Regions from separate parts of the Aequoribacter fuscus genome, predicted to be linked through region 3. Evidence: predicted binding sites of a transcription regulator. Region 3 holds the regulator's gene; each other region holds the start of a gene.
What was found. Region 3 encodes FNR, which switches genes on or off when oxygen is low (the NO sensors DNR and NnrR bind a similar motif). Its sites were predicted from a motif close to TTGATNNNNATCAA; they were not measured.
Positions count from the first base shown of each region.

Region 1: the regulator FNR is predicted to act here: its motif matches at 4,562-4,575, upstream of fbp (class 1 fructose-bisphosphatase).
Region 2: the regulator FNR is predicted to act here: its motif matches at 2,001-2,014, upstream of EYZ66_RS10270 (Tll0287-like domain-containing protein).

Region 1 is NZ_CP036423.1:1,431,055-1,437,015, forward strand. It holds gene EYZ66_RS06430 (SulP family inorganic anion transporter) at 1-1,232, opposite strand, end outside; gene EYZ66_RS14195 (hypothetical protein) at 1,413-1,589, shown strand; gene EYZ66_RS06435 (sodium-dependent transporter) at 1,622-2,968, opposite strand; tRNA gene EYZ66_RS06440 (tRNA-Leu) at 3,088-3,174, shown strand; gene fbp (class 1 fructose-bisphosphatase) at 3,456-4,460, opposite strand; gene EYZ66_RS06450 (exodeoxyribonuclease III) at 4,640-5,410, opposite strand; gene EYZ66_RS06455 (amidohydrolase) at 5,587-5,961, shown strand, end outside.
Region 2 is NZ_CP036423.1:2,297,631-2,303,591, reverse strand. It holds gene EYZ66_RS10280 (hypothetical protein) at 1-891, shown strand, start outside; gene EYZ66_RS10275 (MOSC domain-containing protein) at 956-1,351, shown strand; gene EYZ66_RS10270 (Tll0287-like domain-containing protein) at 1,362-1,943, opposite strand; gene EYZ66_RS10265 (NADH:flavin oxidoreductase/NADH oxidase family protein) at 2,084-3,373, shown strand; gene EYZ66_RS10260 (alpha/beta fold hydrolase) at 3,422-3,973, opposite strand; gene EYZ66_RS10255 (TonB-dependent receptor) at 4,038-5,961, opposite strand, start outside.
Region 3 is NZ_CP036423.1:1,713,291-1,719,251, forward strand. It holds gene EYZ66_RS07725 (DUF1631 family protein) at 1-42, shown strand, start outside; gene hemN (oxygen-independent coproporphyrinogen III oxidase) at 126-1,523, shown strand; gene fnr (fumarate/nitrate reduction transcriptional regulator Fnr) at 1,621-2,385, shown strand; gene EYZ66_RS07740 (Yip1 family protein) at 2,492-3,103, shown strand; gene ccoN (cytochrome-c oxidase, cbb3-type subunit I) at 3,131-4,567, shown strand; gene ccoO (cytochrome-c oxidase, cbb3-type subunit II) at 4,578-5,186, shown strand; gene EYZ66_RS07755 (CcoQ/FixQ family Cbb3-type cytochrome c oxidase assembly chaperone) at 5,186-5,362, shown strand; gene ccoP (cytochrome-c oxidase, cbb3-type subunit III) at 5,355-5,961, shown strand, end outside.

The sequences.
Region 1 (5,961 bases), 280 kb from region 3:
GAAGCAAAAAACACCTGGCCCGTGATTTGGTAACGTCGGATCCGTCCTTCATTCTCAGCCGCGGATCGTACCAGCAAAATTTGGCCGACTTTCTGAGCGAAGAAAATACCTGAGAGAAGAACGCCGGTAATAACGCCCATGGCAAGATCGTGCGAGCTGACCGTCACGGCAACAGTCGCTAGCATCACGACCGATGAACTTTTTGGATGTACTTTAATATCGCGAAACGATTGCCAGTTCATGGTGCCGATAGAGACCATAATCATGACAGCAACCAGCGCCGCCATTGGGATTTTGGCGACCCAATCACCGGCCAGCACCAGCAGCGTAATAAGAAAAACGCCCGCCGCTAGGGTCGACAAACGACCGCGCCCGCCCGACTTAATGTTGATGATGGATTGCCCAATCATGGCACAACCGGCCATGCCACCGAACAAGCCGGCGACGATATTGGCCGAGCCCTGACCAATACATTCGCGGTTTTTATCGCTGGTGGTATCGGTTAAATCGTCGACGATAGAAGCGGTAAGCAGTGATTCAAGTAAGCCGACCATTGCCATTGTGGCCGATATCGGAAAGATAATACCCAGGGTTTCCCAGGTGAGAGGCATATCTGGCAGCAAGAATAGGGGTAGGCTGTCGGGAAGTTCGCCCAGATCGCCAACGGTTCGAATATCGAGACCCAGTGTCATGGATACAATGGTCAGTGCGACAATAGCAACGAGTGGTGAGGGAACGGCCTTGGTGAGGTAGGGGAACAAGTAAATGATACCGAGTCCCGCTGCGGTCATAGCGTAAACATGCCAGCTTACCCCGGTGAGTTCGGGTAATTGCGCCATAAAAATGAGTATCGCCAGGGCATTCACGAAGCCGGTGATCACCGAACGTGAGACAAACTTCATTAGAGTGCCCAAACGAACCCAGCCAGCGAGAATTTGAAGCACGCCGGTAAGTATTGTTGCGGCTAGCAGGTACTGCAGACCGTGTTCTTTAACGAGGCCTATCATCAGCAGTGCCATTGCCGCGGTGGCCGCGGATATCATGCCGGGCCTGCCGCCCATAAAAGCGGTGACCACAGCGATACAAAACGAGGCGTATAGGCCCACTTTGGGATCAACGCCTGCGATGATGGAGAAAGCGATGGCTTCAGGGATTAAAGCCAAGGCCACAACGAGGCCTGCCAATAAATCGCTGCGAATATTGGCAAACCAATCTTGTTTTAGGGAACTCAATGAAACAACCTTTTGATGTAAGTGCGTGCCGGCTTTCGTTACTCAGAGAGCGGGCATAGAGTGCTAAGGTAATACCTAGCGGGAAGGCGCGCACTCTAACAGCAAGGCTTGGTGGCTTCAAGTTAAGGGGGTATTTTCTGTAAAAGGCGTTACAATATTGCGACAGTAAAGGAGGTCGACATGTCGCCCACAGCAAAAATGATCGGTTTGGTTCTATCCGCGGTTATGTTCGCGTTTTCCGCGTATATGTACACCCAGACAGGCGACTGGGTGAGCGCTGTTTTTGCGTTAGGTTCCGTGGGTTACGGTCTGTTCTTTATTGGCGACACGGTTAACCGATTACGCAAAGGTGACTGATATTGCCACGGCCATGAGAGACAGGCTCGAGCTTACAGGCTTTGGTAAAAGATACCTAAAATGATCAGCGGGCAAACAATTCGAACGTAGTTTGGCCAGATCTTCCAGAACACGCTCGACTCTGCGTTGGGGTCATTCTTCTTAAGCTCTTGCAGCAGTGTATTGCGGTGCCAGAGCCAGCCAGCATAGATGCAGAACATAAAGCCCAATAGAGGTTGGCTGTAGCGGGTGGTGACCGTGATGACCAAGCCAAACAGCCAATCAAAATTCAAAATAATGGTGGTGCTGATGGCGCCGATCACAATGCCGATCACCCAGGTGACTTTAGAGCGCGCTAACTCAGTATTCTCGACCGTGTAGGCGACAGGTACTTCTAACATTGAGATTGATGACGTCAGTGCGGCGATGCTCATCAAAAAGAAGAACGCTAGTGCGACCAGCGTCCCAGTGCTGCCCATGGTGTCGAACAGGGCCGGTAGCACGGTAAAGATTAATGTGTCTTCTGAGAGTAGGGCGCCGTTATCCGTGAAAATAGCGACGCCGTTGTGTTGTGCGACGTACATGGCGGGCAACACTAAAAAACCCGCTAATACCGCGATAGAGACGTCGCTTAGAGTGACCCAACCGCCCAGCGACGGAAGGTGCTCGTCATCGCTGATATAGGACCCGTAGATCAACATGGTACCCACGCCCAAGGAAAGCGAGAAAAACGCCGCCCCCAATGCTTTTATGACCAAATCGGGTGATACCGCTTTAGAGAAGTCGGGCAGCAAGTAAACGCGTAAACCCTCGGTGGCGCCCGGCAATGTCAATACGTAGAGTGTTAGGCCCACGAGTGAGAGCAGAAGCATTGGCATGAGCCGTTCGGACCAGCGTTCGATCCCGCCGTGCACGCCTTGGGTAATGATGCCGATTGTCAGCACCATAAAGACGCTCATCAATCCAATGTTGCGCGCCGTTGAGAAACTCTCTAGCCACAGCGCGGCGTCCCCGAAACCGACCAGTTTTAGAAGCGCAGCGAGCCCAAAGCCGATCATCCATCCAGCGACAATGGCATAGAAACTTAGGATCAGCGAAGCCACAATTAACCCTGCGAGACCTACGCCATGGCCCAACATAGCAGTGGGGCGGTTCGGCGCAATTTGCTCGAGCGCTTTAGAGGCATTGGCGTGAGCGTGGCGGCCGATAATAAGCTCCGCCATCAGGGCGGGATACGCCAGGCAAAAGGCTAATATTAAGTAGACGATTAAAAAGGCCGCGCCCCCGTTACTGGCCGCTTGCGTTGGGAATCCCCAAATATTCCCAAGCCCTACAGCACTGCCTGCCGCCGCCATAATGAAACCGATACGAGAGTTAAATTGTCCGCGCGCTGCAGCCATGGGGTTCTCCTTATTTGATGTGGCGAGTGTACCACGACCCGAACTAAGAAAAAGCCCGATAAAAATGTGATTCGCTTGCCAAAAATCCCCAAGGCTGTGCTATTATGCGCGCCTTCGCTGCCCGGGTGGTGAAATTGGTAGACACAAGGGACTTAAAATCCCTCGCTGGCAACAGCGTGCCGGTTCAAGTCCGGCCCCGGGCACCATCTCCTTTTTAATTTATTGTTTTATGCTTTTGGCTGCGGCAAAGCCTTGCCAAAACCAGCCGGACTAAGCCGGCCGCTCAGCACAGCTGAGCGTCGTTCACAGGCTCGCCGCGTTGCGGCTCGAATTCCCTGTTCACCCAGCCCCGGGCACCATCTTCTGTTTATTTTCTTTAGTAACAGATTTGCCATCGGCATACGCCTCGTCAAATCTGGCCGGACTAAGCCGGCCGCTCAGCGCAGCTGAGCGTCGTTCACAGCCTCGCCGCGTTGCGGCTCGCGAATTACTCGGAAAGAAAGTCCTCGAGCTTGTCCACCATATTGGCCGAGCCCACAAAGAAGGGGACACGCTGATGCAGTTCAGTTGGCCTAATGTCCAAGATGCGCTGACCCGCGCCCGCAATGGCCTTACCACCGGCTTGTTCGGCGAGAAAAGCGATGGGATTGCACTCGTACAGCAAGCGCAGCTTGCCATTGGGGTAACGGCTGGAGCTCGGGTACATATAGATACCGCCGGTGATCAAGTTGCGGTGGAAGTCTGACACCAAAGAGCCGATGTAGCGGGACGTATAAGGGCGGTTAGTTTCTGCGTTTTCTTCCTGGCAGTATTTGATGTACTTTTTGACGCCCTGCGGAAAGCGAACGTAGTTGCCCTCGTTAACAGAGTACGTTTTGCCTGAAGTCGGGGTCGTCATTTTGGGGTGTGATAAATAAAACACACCCAAACTAGGGTCGAAGGTGAATCCGTTCACACCGTTGCCCGTGGAATAGACCATCATGGTCGATGAGCCATAAATAATGTAACCCGCAGCTACTTGGTCTTTACCGGGCTGGCAAAAGTCTTCCAGGGTAACGGGCGAGCCTACGGGTGAAACACGGCGATAGATCGAGAAGATCGTACCGACAGAGACGTTCACATCAATGTTAGATGAGCCGTCCAGAGGGTCCATCAACACCACGTAATCGGCGTCTTTGTTGTGGCCCTCGTCGAAGGTCACGTAGTTGTCTTCTTCTTCGGAGGCTATGCCGCAGGCCACACCGCGTGCTGCGAGTGCGGTTTTGAATTTGTCGTTGGCGAAGACATCCAGTTTTTGCTGCTGTTCGCCTTGCGCGTTTTCGTTGCCTGCCGCGCCAACAATGTCGACTAAGCCCGCCTTGTTAATTTCGCGGTTGACTACTTTGGCGGCCAAGCGAAGCGACGAGAACAAAGAGGTCAAGGCACCGGTCGCCTCTGGATATTCGGCTTGGCTTTCGATGATGAATTCGCCCAGAGTAATCGGTGTTTGCATGTTGTCCTCGCCGTCAGTGAAATCCTGTCTGCCATTGTACCCCTAAAACGCTGCAGAGACTCGCTGTGTGAACAAATCGTAAGCTGGTTATGAGCTAAGGTTTGATTCGAAGCAATATGTCCGGGCTACGCTCACGCCACTTGATCGATAGACGTCGTTGGGTTGCGGTTACAAGACTCTCAGGTCGCGCTAATGTCGATGCCAACCGGGCAATGATCAGATCCATAGACATCGTTGTAGATTTCGGCACCGGTCAAACTCGATGTGAGCTCGGGCGTGACCAGAAAGTAATCAATTCTCCACCCGATATTCTTTTCGCGGGCGCCGGCGCGATAACTCCACCAAGAATATTTAGCCGTATTCGGGTTAAAGTGTCGGTAGGTATCCACAAATCCCAAATCGACCAAACGGTCAAAGCCATCAATCTCTGCCTGCATGTAACCGGCGCTTTTGTTGTAGTTTTGTTTGGGGCGAGCAAGATCGATATCTTGATGAGCAACATTCAGGTCACCACACACAACGACCGGTTTGGTTTGCTCGAGGGTCTTTAAATAGTCTGCGAAGTCTTTATCCCAGCTTTGACGGTAGTCTAGGCGCTTCAATTCGCTACCTGAATTCGGGGTGTAGACGGTGACTAGGTAGAAGGTCTCGAATTCGGCGCACAAAACGCGCCCCTCGGTATCATGCTCGGGCATGCCCATGTCGGCTGTTACGCTAATGGGCTCAACGCGAGTAATAATGGCTGTGCCAGAGTAGCCCTTTTTCTCAGCTGAATTGCTGAACACTTTGTAAGCTGGATCGAGTTCTGTTAGTGCCTCAAGCACCTGGTCATCTTGCGCTTTGGTCTCTTGCAGGCAAAGCACATCGGGTGCCATGCGCTCAAATGACTCGAAAAAATCCTTTTTGGTAACGGCTCGAATACCATTGACGTTCCAAGACACTAATCTCACGTTATTTGCTCCCTTTACTCAGTGCCGGCATTGTACGTGATTCTTCCAGATGTTGAACCGTTGTCGATTGAAGCGTCAGTCAATGTGACGCTGGCACCTCGCTCATAGTACAACTGGACCTAGATGCACTGCGCCCGTGCTGTGTTAGGATCTGATCAAGAAAAAAGGGGAAGATTATGAAATACATGAGTTTGCTCGCCGCGCTTATCCTAACGTTGACGGGCTGCAGTAAAGACGCTATCGAGCCTGCGGTCGTTGCTGATACAGTATTTATGGGTAGCAACATCATTACAATGGATGAGGCGACTGAGGGCGCTGAAGCGGTGGCGGTTAAAGATGGCAAGATTCTCGTGGTTGGATCTCGGCAAGCCGCGACCGCACACATTGGAGAATCAACAGAGGTCATACAGCTTGGCGATAAAGCCTTAGTTCCTGGCTTTATTGACGCACATGGACACTTCAGTTTCGTGGGCGCGATGGCCGATATGGTCAACTTAAACCCGCCCCCTGTAGGTCCAGTGACCGATATTGCCTCGTTACAGCAAGCCATT
Region 2 (5,961 bases), 580 kb from region 3:
CCTGCTGATAGTCACCTGGTGACGGGTGTCAAACGAGATATCGCGTTGGTGTCACAGGTACCCAACGACGCCCAACACGAGGTAACGGCTCTCGATATTTCTTTTGACAAAAATCGAGGTGACGTAGAGCGTCTGCTTGCCCTTGGTTCGAAAGTGTTCTATTGCGATCATCATTTTGCGGGTGAGATCCCAGACCACGAGAATTTAACGACGGTAATTAACACCGCACCGGAGGTCTGTACCGCTCTGCTTATTAATGGGGTGCTTAAAGGGGCCTTCGCAGATTGGGCCGTGGTCGGCGCCTTTGGTGATAACCTGCACAAAAGCGCGCAGGCTTTAGGCAAGACCTTGAACTTGAGCGATGATGCGTTGGATCTTTATGAGCGTTTAGGTTTGTATCTAAATTATAATGGCTACGGGCCGAGCTTAGAGGATTTGTACTATCACCCGGCAGATTTATATCGCGCCGTTGTGCAGTGTCATTCTCCAATGGCGTTTGTTAATGAGCAAAAGATGGTTTTCGATACGCTAGCGGCGGGTTACGAGTCCGATATGTCCGAAGCCGCGGCACTCGTGCCCGAAACTGCCACCGAGGATTACGCCATTTATCGCTTGCCCAATGCGGCGTGGGCTCGTCGAGTGAGCGGGGTGTTTAGCAATAGCTTGGTCGAAGATAACCCCGATCGAGCGCATGCGATATTGACGGATTTAGGTGACGATCATTCGTTAGTGAGTGTGCGCGCGCCGCTTAATCGACGTGAAGGTGCGGATACTTTAGTCCGTCAGTTTCCAACCGGCGGTGGTCGGGCGGCAGCGGCAGGCATCAATCGTCTGGCTGAAGCGGATGTGCCTCGATTCATTGACGCGCTTGCCAAAATCTACGAGCGATAATCGATCTGTGAACGCATTAGCTCAAGTTTCAGGCATAGCGCGTCGAGTCCGCCCGAGAGCTTTGATGGAACCACTTCGTCAAGGTGTGCTTAGCATTGAGCACGGTTTGTCGGGCGATTGCCGCGGCAAACCAGGGCGTCGCCAAATAACGGTTCTGAGTGCCATTCAGTGGCAGCAAGCCTGCGCCGCGGTAGGGCGTGATCTTGACTGGACCACCCGTCGCGCCAATCTCTTAGTCGATAGTATTACGTTCGGACCACAAGATGTGGGGAGGGTGCTGGCGGTTGGGGAGGCTCGCCTGCGAGTATCGTATGAATGCGACCCCTGTCATCGGATGGATGCCGCCGCTCAGGGTTTGCGAACCGCCCTAGCGTCAAATTGGCGTGGGGGAGTCTGCTGCCGCGTCGAGCTAGGCGCCATTGTGAGGCTTGGCGATCCAGTTTATTGGCTCGACGCATAAGGTCCTCGTATTACTGGTCTTTCGCAGGTTTCACCAAGCTAAAAATGCCGCGAACTTCACCTAGCTCGTAGCCTTGCGCGCGATCGTTGGGGTAGAACGCGCCCAGTGCTTTTAGGGTACTATCGGCTAATTGTGTACCGTGGCACATCAAGCAAAGACTCTCAGTCAACTGCGCCTTGGCGTAACGAAAGCCTTCTTCGGTTTGTTCTGAATATTCTAAGCCCAGCGTTTCATTCGCAAGCACTTCTGCCTTAAATGCATCGATACGAGTTTGCTCCCAGCTGTCGGGTACGGCAGCCGGGTTACGGTTCTTATCGCTGGCTCGTCGAATACTCCAGCCGCTCTCGAGACTTAAGCTTTCGGCGATTGCTGGCGCGACCTCAGCGCATACGCTGATTGCTGCGGACGGTCCGCCGGATTGCAGCGCCTGCTTGAGTTGTGGCTTTAATTGGCCTGCAAAGCGAGCGACCAATTGCCTCGCCTCTTCTGTCAGGGCTTTTTGAGCTTCGTCCTGCCCAGCCGAGACATCCAGCGTCGTGAGGCCAAAGACCCAAATCGCCAATACGGTGCGCGCGAGTGTTAACCTTGTCATAAATAGACCCTTGTGAGCGTGCTCGTGCCATCTTAACGTGAGCATGGTAAAAGATCTCTGACGAAGATCAACCCGCTGGTGAATACCAAGCGATGCGAACATCTTAACAACCCGAATAACAAGTAAACGAAGGTAAGTCTATGTCTATCTCTTTGAGTGATCCTTTAGTGTTGCCCTGCGGCGTATCGCTACCCAATAGAATTTGTAAAGCGGCTATGACAGAGGGTTTAGCTGCTCCCGATGGTTGCGCGACGCCAGCTCTCGAAAATCTTTACGGTATATGGTCTGACGGTGGTGCGGGGTTACTGTTGTCTGGGAATGTGATTATCGATCGCGATCATCTAGAGCGTCCAGGGAATGTTATCGTCGATCGTCAGCTGTCTGATAAAAAGCGCGATGCGTTAGCGTCATGGGCAAAGGCGGCTACCCGAAATGGTAATCAGTTTTGGGCGCAAATTAGCCATGCGGGACGTCAAACGCAGAAGATTGTGAATGCTCACCCCAAGGCACCATCGGCGGTAAAATTGGGCTTGCCGGGCGGTCAATTCGGTGAGCCCGAGGCGTTAACAGAGGCCGAGATCGCCAACATTATTCAAGGCTTTGCACACTGCGCGGCCACACTCAAAGAGGCCGGTTTTACTGGAGTGCAACTGCACGCCGCGCACGGCTATCTGCTGTCTCAATTTTTAAGCCCCAGGAGTAATCAGCGTGAGGACCAATATGGAGGTTCGCTCGAGAATCGGGCTCGCTTATTGCTTGAAGTCTATCATGCAGTACGTGAGATTGTAGGAGCTGATTTTCCAGTTGCCGTTAAGCTCAACAGTGCCGACTTTCAAAAAGGCGGCTTCGATTTCAACGAGAGTCTACAAGTCGCCACCTGGCTGCAAGAGGCGGGCATTGATTTGATTGAGGTATCGGGAGGTACGTATGAACAACCCAAGTTGCTCGATTTGGAAGGTGTCGAACCGGTCGAGGAGCAAGCAGTCGCGGCGTCTACATTAGCTCGCGAAGCGTACTTCGTCGACTTCACTAAAGCCATGCGTGAGACATTAACAGTGCCTCTGATGGTGACTGGAGGGCTACGTCGACGCGATGCTATGGAAGAAGCGCTGAATGAAGGTGGTGCAGATGTTATTGGTATTGGTCGGCCGATGTGTGTAATGACTGACGCTCCTAAACGTTTATTGGCCGGCGAAGTAGAGTTGCCGCGCTATGAAAAACAGCTGTCATTGCTACCTGCTTGGCTCGGCTTTCTGAATCACCTAAAACTGTTTAGAACCATCGGTGCTTTCGCGACCCAATATTGGTATTACGAGCAGATTGCTTTAATTGGTGAGCACGGAAAGGCGGCGAATGACTTGTCGGTTATGAAGGCGACCAAAACGCAAACGGCGCGCGCCAAGGCGTGGTTGGGGGTCAGATCGAGCTGAAGTCTTGCTGTCGCGCATTCGTTTGGTATTGCTTTATTGAGTTGCTTGTTACGTGGCGAAGAACTCAGTCAGCACGGTGTTCATGACATCGTGGTCTATCATATGACCCTGTTTCGGTAGAATCTTCCAGCGATCTGCTTGCAAGAGCCCCGCGATGTTTTGTAGCTCTGCTGGCTCACAAATAGGGTCATCTACGCCGGCGATCAAAGCTAGGTAGTGTGGCTTTATGATCAGCCCCTGATTGAGGGCAGCGTCTAAGCGCTTAAGGCGCGGTGGCCGCGAGCTAAAACCTTGGGCACGTAAGTGTGTGCGCCCAAGCAAGGGTGACAGTAGCAGCACTTTTGTCGTGGTCATCAAAGGTTGATCAATCAATGCATGCAGGAGCACATAGCAGCCATAGGAATTGGCGATTAGGTAAGTATTGTCGCAAGCACTATCGTGAAGCAGTTGCTGCACTGCTGTGATCTGACCGCCGAAACTGTGTGAGAGGGTTGCATCGTTGAAGGCGACACCGCCGAACTCGGTAGCGCGAGATTGCAGGTGGCGACCGAGGCCTTGGTCAAGCTCGCCGCCGCGTCCGCTTAGGTATAAAATTTTCATATCGATATCAATAAAAAACCCCGGAGCCGATAGCCGACGCCGGGGTTATGATTTTTAGGTCCCCTTAGAACGAAACGGTGACGTCAATGCCCCAAAGTTCTGGGTCGCCGTATTGCATGGTCGTGAGTAAGCCCCATTCAATACCATTCATGCGATATTCTTCGTCAGTTAGGTTCTTGCTCCAAACGCCAATACGGACGTCTTGCGAACCGATTTCACCTTCCCAGTCCAAGCGGGCATTCAACAATCCGTAAGAATCGATATTGGTGTTTACCGTGTTGTAGGGATCGGGGAAGATCGAGAAGTCATCGGTGTATGCGTAGTCTAAGCGTGCTGTCAGCGTGCCGCCAGCGAGCTGCATGCCATGTTGCAAGAACGCGTTGTAAGTGAGTTCGGGTGTATAAGGGAAACTGTTGATGTTTTTCGCATCAAACAATGCACCCGGCGCTACGCCCGCAGGGCAAGGGTTTGCGAAGTTGGCGTCGAGGCGGCATTCATCGATGTACTCATCGTACTCTGCATCCAGTATACCAACGTTCAAGCCAAAGGTTGTGCTTTCGGTTAGGGCGTAGGCGAATTCGATTTCAGCACCCGTAATGGTTGCCGCACCTGCATTGGAGAATACGCTGGCCGCTTCTTGCTGATTAAAACGCGAGATCTGCATGTCTTGGATGTCATTCATAAACACCGCAGCGTTAAGGGTGAGGTTGCCCGACGCATTGCGGAATTTGAAGCCCGCTTCGTAAGACGTTACCGTTTCTTCGTTGAGGGGAGTCGAAAGCTCTACGGGGTTGTTCGACTCGGCATTGAATACGCCCGCTTTCCAACCTCTCGCAACACGACCGTAAACGTTTAGTTCGTCTGATACCGAATAGTTGAGTGCGATTGAAGGTGAGAAGTTATCGTAGCTCTCTTTGGCCGGCTTAAAGTTGTCTAGGATAGTTAATCCGAAAGCAGGAATACCGAAAGAGCGATAAACCTCTTTGTCTTCTTCTGAGTATCGAGCACCTATGGTCACCGTCAAATCCGACATAGACTCTGGGGTGTAATCTACTTGGGTAAACACCGCCCAACTGGTGTTGTCCAAGCCGTATTCAGTCGCTAGCAAGGGAGAGCCGTAAAGCGGCAGGTCTAGGGGGTTGATAGTGCGTCCATCTTCGGTGAAATAGTAAATACCCGCCACGTAATTCAGGTTGTCGCTGCTGCGCAGGAATTGTAGCTCCTGACTAAAGCTATCGTATTCGACATCACGAGAGGTCTGCAGTAAGTGAAATGGTGTGGCATCCCAGTCGAGTACATCGTAAGTTTCGATAGAGCGGCTACCGGTAATTGATCTAATCGTGTAGTCGTCGGTCGTGTAGGTCAATGTGAGTGCGTGTCCTGAGACCTCAACGTCGTCGGCACCCGCGCCATCGAGGCTACCCTCATCGAATCGATTGGGGCTATCCCAGCCAATAATACCGTCCGTTAATCCTGGTACGGGAACGATTCGAGTCATTTGGAAGAAGCGCGGGTTCTGATCAGTTTCAAAGCTGTCGTAGCTATAGTAAGCATTTAAGCTATCGCTTAAATCTGCATCGATCGCAAAGCGGAACGATTGTTTGTCGATGTTGCCAAAGTCAGCCGTGCTGGGCGGGTTTGCACCGGTAATGACATTGCTAAAGTCGATATTTTTAACCACGCCGTCACGTTTTTCTTGTGCGTAGCCAAACGAGGTGCGGATGCTGTCCGAAATGGGGATGTCAGCGCGAATGCGCACAGCGCGTCGCGATAACTCGCCTGCGCCGACTTTTATGTCACCGCTGAGTTCTTCCGACGGGCGGCGAGATACGAAGTTTATGGCGCCCCCTAAGGTGTTTTTGCCGTACAGGGTACCTTGAGGGCCACGCAGTACTTCGACGCGTTCTAAATCCATAACGTCAAAAATACCACCGGTGTTCTTACCCACGTATACACCATCAACGTACAAACCCACCGTCGCTTCTAGG
Region 3 (5,961 bases):
CTAAGTCAGATCACTCGCGAGCTTGACACACTGAAGCATTGAGCGCGATTTGACCCAAATCAAGCGACCGAAGACGACACTGCGATAAGCTACTCGCTTCTTTGTGCAACAGAAGCGGGCCTCACATGTCCCAGAATGCCTCCCATCTTCAGGCTGACATCGAGCGTCTGGCACCGAAATACCAGAGGCCGGGGCCGCGCTACACATCTTACCCCACCGCTCCCCACCTGAGTGAGGCCTTCGCGACCAATCAATTTGAGGCACGCTGCGCGCAAGCCGATCAGCGCGATCTGCCCTTATCGCTGTACGTTCATGTCCCATTTTGTCGCTCTATTTGCTACTACTGCGCCTGCAATAAGGTGGTCACACGAACACCCGGCGCTGGACAAGAGTATTTGAACGCCCTCGACAAAGAACTTGCTCGCTATCGAGATTGGGGCTTAAACCAGCGTCTCGTGACTCAGCTACACTGGGGTGGTGGCACCCCAACCTATTTAAGCGATGCCGAGCTGACCCAATTGATGCACCTCATCGCTCGAAACTACCAATTAACCGACGCACCGGATCGGGAATATTCCATCGAAATTGATCCAAGGACCGTGAGCAAACAAACAATAGCCCTGCTGCGAGGACTCGGATTCAATCGCTTGAGCTTGGGGATTCAAGATTTCGACCCCCTCGTCCAGAAAGCCATTAACCGTGTGCAGCCTTACGAAATGGTCGCCGATCTGACCCACAGTATTCGCGAGCACGGATTCAAGTCATTGTCTTTTGACCTCATCTATGGGCTACCTCATCAAAGCGAACAGAGCTTCAGCAAAACGCTTGCTAAGGTCATTCGACTCGGACCCGACCGGATTGCTTGCTATAACTATGCTCATCTACCCAATCGATTCACCTCCCAACGTGCTATCGACCGGCTAACACTACCCTCCGCCACTCAGCGACTGCGACTACAGCGACTGATCGATACAACGCTCGCGGATTCAGGGTATGTCCTAATAGGTCTAGATCATTACGTCAAGACGACAGATGAGTTGTCGGTGGCGCAACGCGAGGGCCGTCTGCTGCGTAACTTTCAGGGTTATTCGCTCAAAAGTGCCGAAGATATGATGGGCATCGGGCACTCTGCCATTTCACAGATCGGCGACATGATCGTGCAGAACGCTCGTAACCTCGATGACTATTTAGCGAAGACTGAAGCTAACGAGTCGCCCATCAGCCGCGGGCTGACACTTACTCAAGATGACCTCTTGCGCCGAGACATCATCATGGATATCTGCTGTAAACTTGAGTTTTCGCTCTCGGAAACCTGTCAACGGTACGGTTATCAAGCCCAACGCTATCTAAAAAAAGAAATTGAAGACTTGCAAGAGTTCATCGCGGATGGGTTAATAAACGAAACGGACTCTGGCTACCGTTTGACAACCCTTGGCCGACATTTTTTACGCAATTTGTGTATGGTATTCGACGCTTGGCTCGAGCGAACGCCTGTTGACATAAAATATTCGAAGACGGTATGACAAATTGTCACAGGGGCAGACCAGAGAATCAATATTAGATTAAACTAATACACTATTGTAGGGACAATGAACGACACCATTGGGGGGTGCGGTTCTTATGGATACAAAAATACACTTGGCGAGTGACGCACCTTGCCACCACGACTTCAAGACCAATTGCAGCAATTGCAGACTCAATACACTTTGTCTGCCACTGTCTTTAGAAAGCAAAGATATTGATGCCCTAGATGCCATCGTCCAGCGCAGTAAGCCTATCCATAAAAACGAGTACTTATTCCACGAGGGCGACGTCTTCAATTCCATCTACGCGGTCCGCTCGGGCAGTATCAAAGCCTTTGCGACGACCGATGATGGCCGCGAGCAGGTTACCGGATTCTACTTTCCGGGCGAGCTCTTGGGCATGGATGGTATTAGTCGCAATATCCACGCCTCTACCGCGAAAGCCTTGGAAACCTCCGCCGTCTGTGAAATCCCCTTTGATTCGCTTGGCGAATTGAGCGCTAAAATTCCCAATCTTCAACGCCACTTTTTCCAGTTGATGAGCCGTGAAATTACCGAGGACCAGCAGCTCATCACCCTTCTCAGCAAAAATTCAGCAGACGAGCGTATTGCCGCACTGCTGCTGAGCATCTCGTCACGCAACGCCCGTCGACAACTCAGCGCAAATCGATTTCGCCTGCCCATGTCCCGGGTCGACATCGGAAATTATCTAGGGCTCACCATTGAAACCGTGAGCCGAGTCATCGGTCGGTTGCAAAAAAAGTCGATACTCCAGGTCGATAATAAAGAAGTCGCCATTCTAGATTTCGATGCATTAACCGAAATCGCCCACACAAAAGTTAGCCACCAAGAAGCGTCCTAATCGCGGCACTGCTAAGCGCAACTTGACTCAAGTCAAAGTAATGATTTGGGGACGCGATAAAATATCCAATGCGTGTTGGGGCGCAAACTCATAAAGGAGAACACACATGATTCAACATGGCTTAGCCCTGCTGGTACAACCGCACACGGCCTGGCGCCGCGTCGCCCAGCTTCAGGGATCAAGTTTTAATTCCCTGGCTCTTTTCCCTGTTGTTATGGCGATATTGCCCGCTGTTGCGTGGTATTACGGTACTAGCCGCGTGGGCTGGACAGTGGGATCATCTGGCGACGCCATTCGACTGACCGAGGGCAGTGCCACCGAGATTGCGTTCCTGTTCTACCTCGTAATGATTGGCTCAGTTGCCATCATCGGCTACTTCATTCACTGGATGTCCTCGACGTATGGCGCAAATTCCACCCTCACACGTGGCATTGTGATTGCAGGACTTACCTGCTCACCGCTCTTCGTTGCCGGGTTAGTCGGCTTCCATCCTCTGTTGTGGTTAGACCTGCTCATCGGCGTTGTCGCACTCTCGTGGTCAACGTATTTACTGTATCTCGGTATTCCCATCGTCATGAATATTCCAGAGGAGCGTGGCTTTTTGTTCTCTAGTGCCATCATCGCCATTGCACTGGTTATTTTTGTTGGCATTTTAGTGGTCACCATCCTCGCGTGGGAGTACGGCTTTGCTCCAGAATTTACCGATCATTCCGCTTAACAGTGCCCAAGACTACGGAAGAAAATCATGAATGAATTAAACGAACAACTTGAGCACCCCGTCTACAACTATAAAGTTGTGCGGCAGTTTGCCGTAATGACAATTGTGTGGGGTATTGTCGGCATGCTCGTCGGCGTGATTATCGCAGCGCAGCTCGTCTGGCCAGACCTTAGCTTCGAACAGCCGTGGTTTAGTTTTGGACGCCTGCGTCCCTTACACACCAACGCTGTGATCTTTGCGTTTGGCGGTTGCGCACTCTTCGCCACGTCGTATTACGTGGTACAACGGACAACACAAGCACGCTTAATCTCCGATGGGCTGGCCGCATTTACCTTTTGGGGTTGGCAGCTCGTTATTTTGCTCGCGGCAATCAGCTTGCCTTTAGGCTACACCTCTTCGAAAGAATATGCCGAGCTCATCTGGCCGATTGATGTGCTGATCACCATTGTTTGGGTGGCTTATGCGGTCGTATTTTTTGGAACCATTGCCAAGCGCAAAGTCAGCCATATTTACGTAGCCAACTGGTTCTTCGGCGCCTTTATCATTACCGTCGCCGTGCTTCATGTGGTCAACAGTGCGGCTCTACCGGTGAATTTTTTCACGGCTTACAGTCTGTACGCGGGCACCGCTGATGCGATGGTGCAGTGGTGGTACGGTCACAACGCCGTGGGTTTCTTCTTGACCGCCGGATTTTTGGGCATGATGTACTACTTCGTGCCCAAACAAGCGGAACGCCCTGTTTACTCGTATCGCTTGAGCATTGTGCATTTTTGGGCTTTGGTTGCGGTGTACATTTGGGCCGGCCCTCACCACCTGCATTACACAGCCCTGCCCGATTGGGCCCAAAGCTTGGGAATGGTCATGTCGCTTATTCTTCTGGCACCGAGCTGGGGCGGAATGATTAATGGCATCATGACCTTATCGGGTGCCTGGCATAAATTGCGTTCGGATCCTATCTTGCGTTTTTTAGTGGTCAGTCTTTCGTTTTACGGCATGTCGACCTTCGAGGGTCCGATGATGTCGATCAAAACGGTGAATTCACTGAGCCACTATACCGACTGGACGATTGGACATGTGCACTCTGGCGCACTGGGTTGGGTAGCGATGATCTCCATCGGCTCGATGTATCACCTGATCCCCGTGCTCTTTGGCAAAAGCAAAATGTACAGCATCGACCTGATCAACACGCATTTCTGGATGTCGACGATTGGCACCGTGCTCTACATCGCATCCATGTGGGTCAACGGTATATTGCAGGGCTTGATGTGGCGCGCTTACAACCAAGACGGCACGCTAACCTACACCTTCGTTGAATCGCTTGTCGCAAGCTACCCCGGCTATATGGTTCGACTTGCCGGCGGATTTATCTTTTTCGCAGGCATGGTACTCATGGCCTACAACGTCTACATGACCATTCGCAATGACGAGGTTACGGTAGCTGACACACAAGCAGCGACGGCTTAAGGAGATCATCATGAAGCATGAAGTCATTGAAAAAAATGTGAGCCTGATGATCATCTTGACCATCGTGGCGATCAGTTTTGGCACGCTAGTTGAACTAGTGCCTCTGATTTTCTCGAAGCAAGTCTCTGAACCCGTTGACGGTCTGAAGCCCTTAACCGCCCTGCAGCTCGAGGGACGCGACATCTATATCCGTGAGGGCTGCAATACCTGCCACTCTCAGATGATTCGCGCTCTACGCGCAGAAAGTGAGCGCTATGGGCACTACTCAGTAGCCGGTGAATTTGTGTACGACCGCCCATTCTTGTGGGGCTCCAAAAGAACGGGGCCCGACCTGGCTCGCGTTGGCGGACGTTACAGTGACGATTGGCACAGAGCCCACTTGATGAACCCGCGTGACGTCGTGCCTGAAAGCAACATGCCGGCCTTCCCATGGCTGTTTGAGAACACGATCGATAGCAGCGTAACACCGAAGAAGCTGGCGACATTACAAGCACTTGGCGTGCCGTATACACAAGCGGATATCGATGGCGCTGCAGCCTCAGTTGAGGGCAAGAAAGAAATCGATGCGGTCGTTGCCTACCTACAAAACTTAGGCACTGTGCTCTCGGAGAAACGCTGATGGACATTAATGATCTGCGCGGTCTTAGCACGGTGTTGATGCTGTGCTCGTTCCTAGGGTTATGTGTCTGGGCTTACAGTAGCGCCCGGAAAAAAGAATTTGAAGAGGCGGCCTCGTTACCGTTCGCAGACGAACACACCGCCACGACTAAGTCACAGGAGACCCACAATGACTAGTTTTTGGAGCAACTGGATCATCATTCTGACGACCATCACAATCGTCGGTATCACTTGGCTACTGTTCGGAAACCGCAAGAAGGACAACGCCGAAAATCAGACGACGGGTCACGTGTATGATGGCATCGAAGAATATGACAATCCACTTCCTGCGTGGTGGTTCTTTATGTTCACTGTGACCATTATTTGGGGCCTAGGCTACTTGGTCGCCTACCCAGGCATGGGCAAATGGGAAGGCTTACTCGGCTGGACGCAGCAAGGCCAGCACGACGCTGAAGTCGCTAAAGCCGAGGAAAGATATCGAGCTATGCGCGACCGTTACCTCGCCTTACCTATCGAAGAAATTGCGTTTGATCCCGCCGTCAAAAAAATGGGACAACGTCTGTTTGGTAACCATTGCGCCCAATGCCACGGAGCAGATGCGCGCGGAGCCTATGGCTTTCCCAATTTGACCGATAATGATTGGCTGTGGGGCGGTTCACCTGAGGCCATTAAGCATACCCTCAATTATGGGCGACAGGCGGCCATGCCTGCTTGGGGGCCTGTGCTTGGTGACCAGGGAATCAAAGAAATGACAGCCTATTTGTTGAGGCTGAATA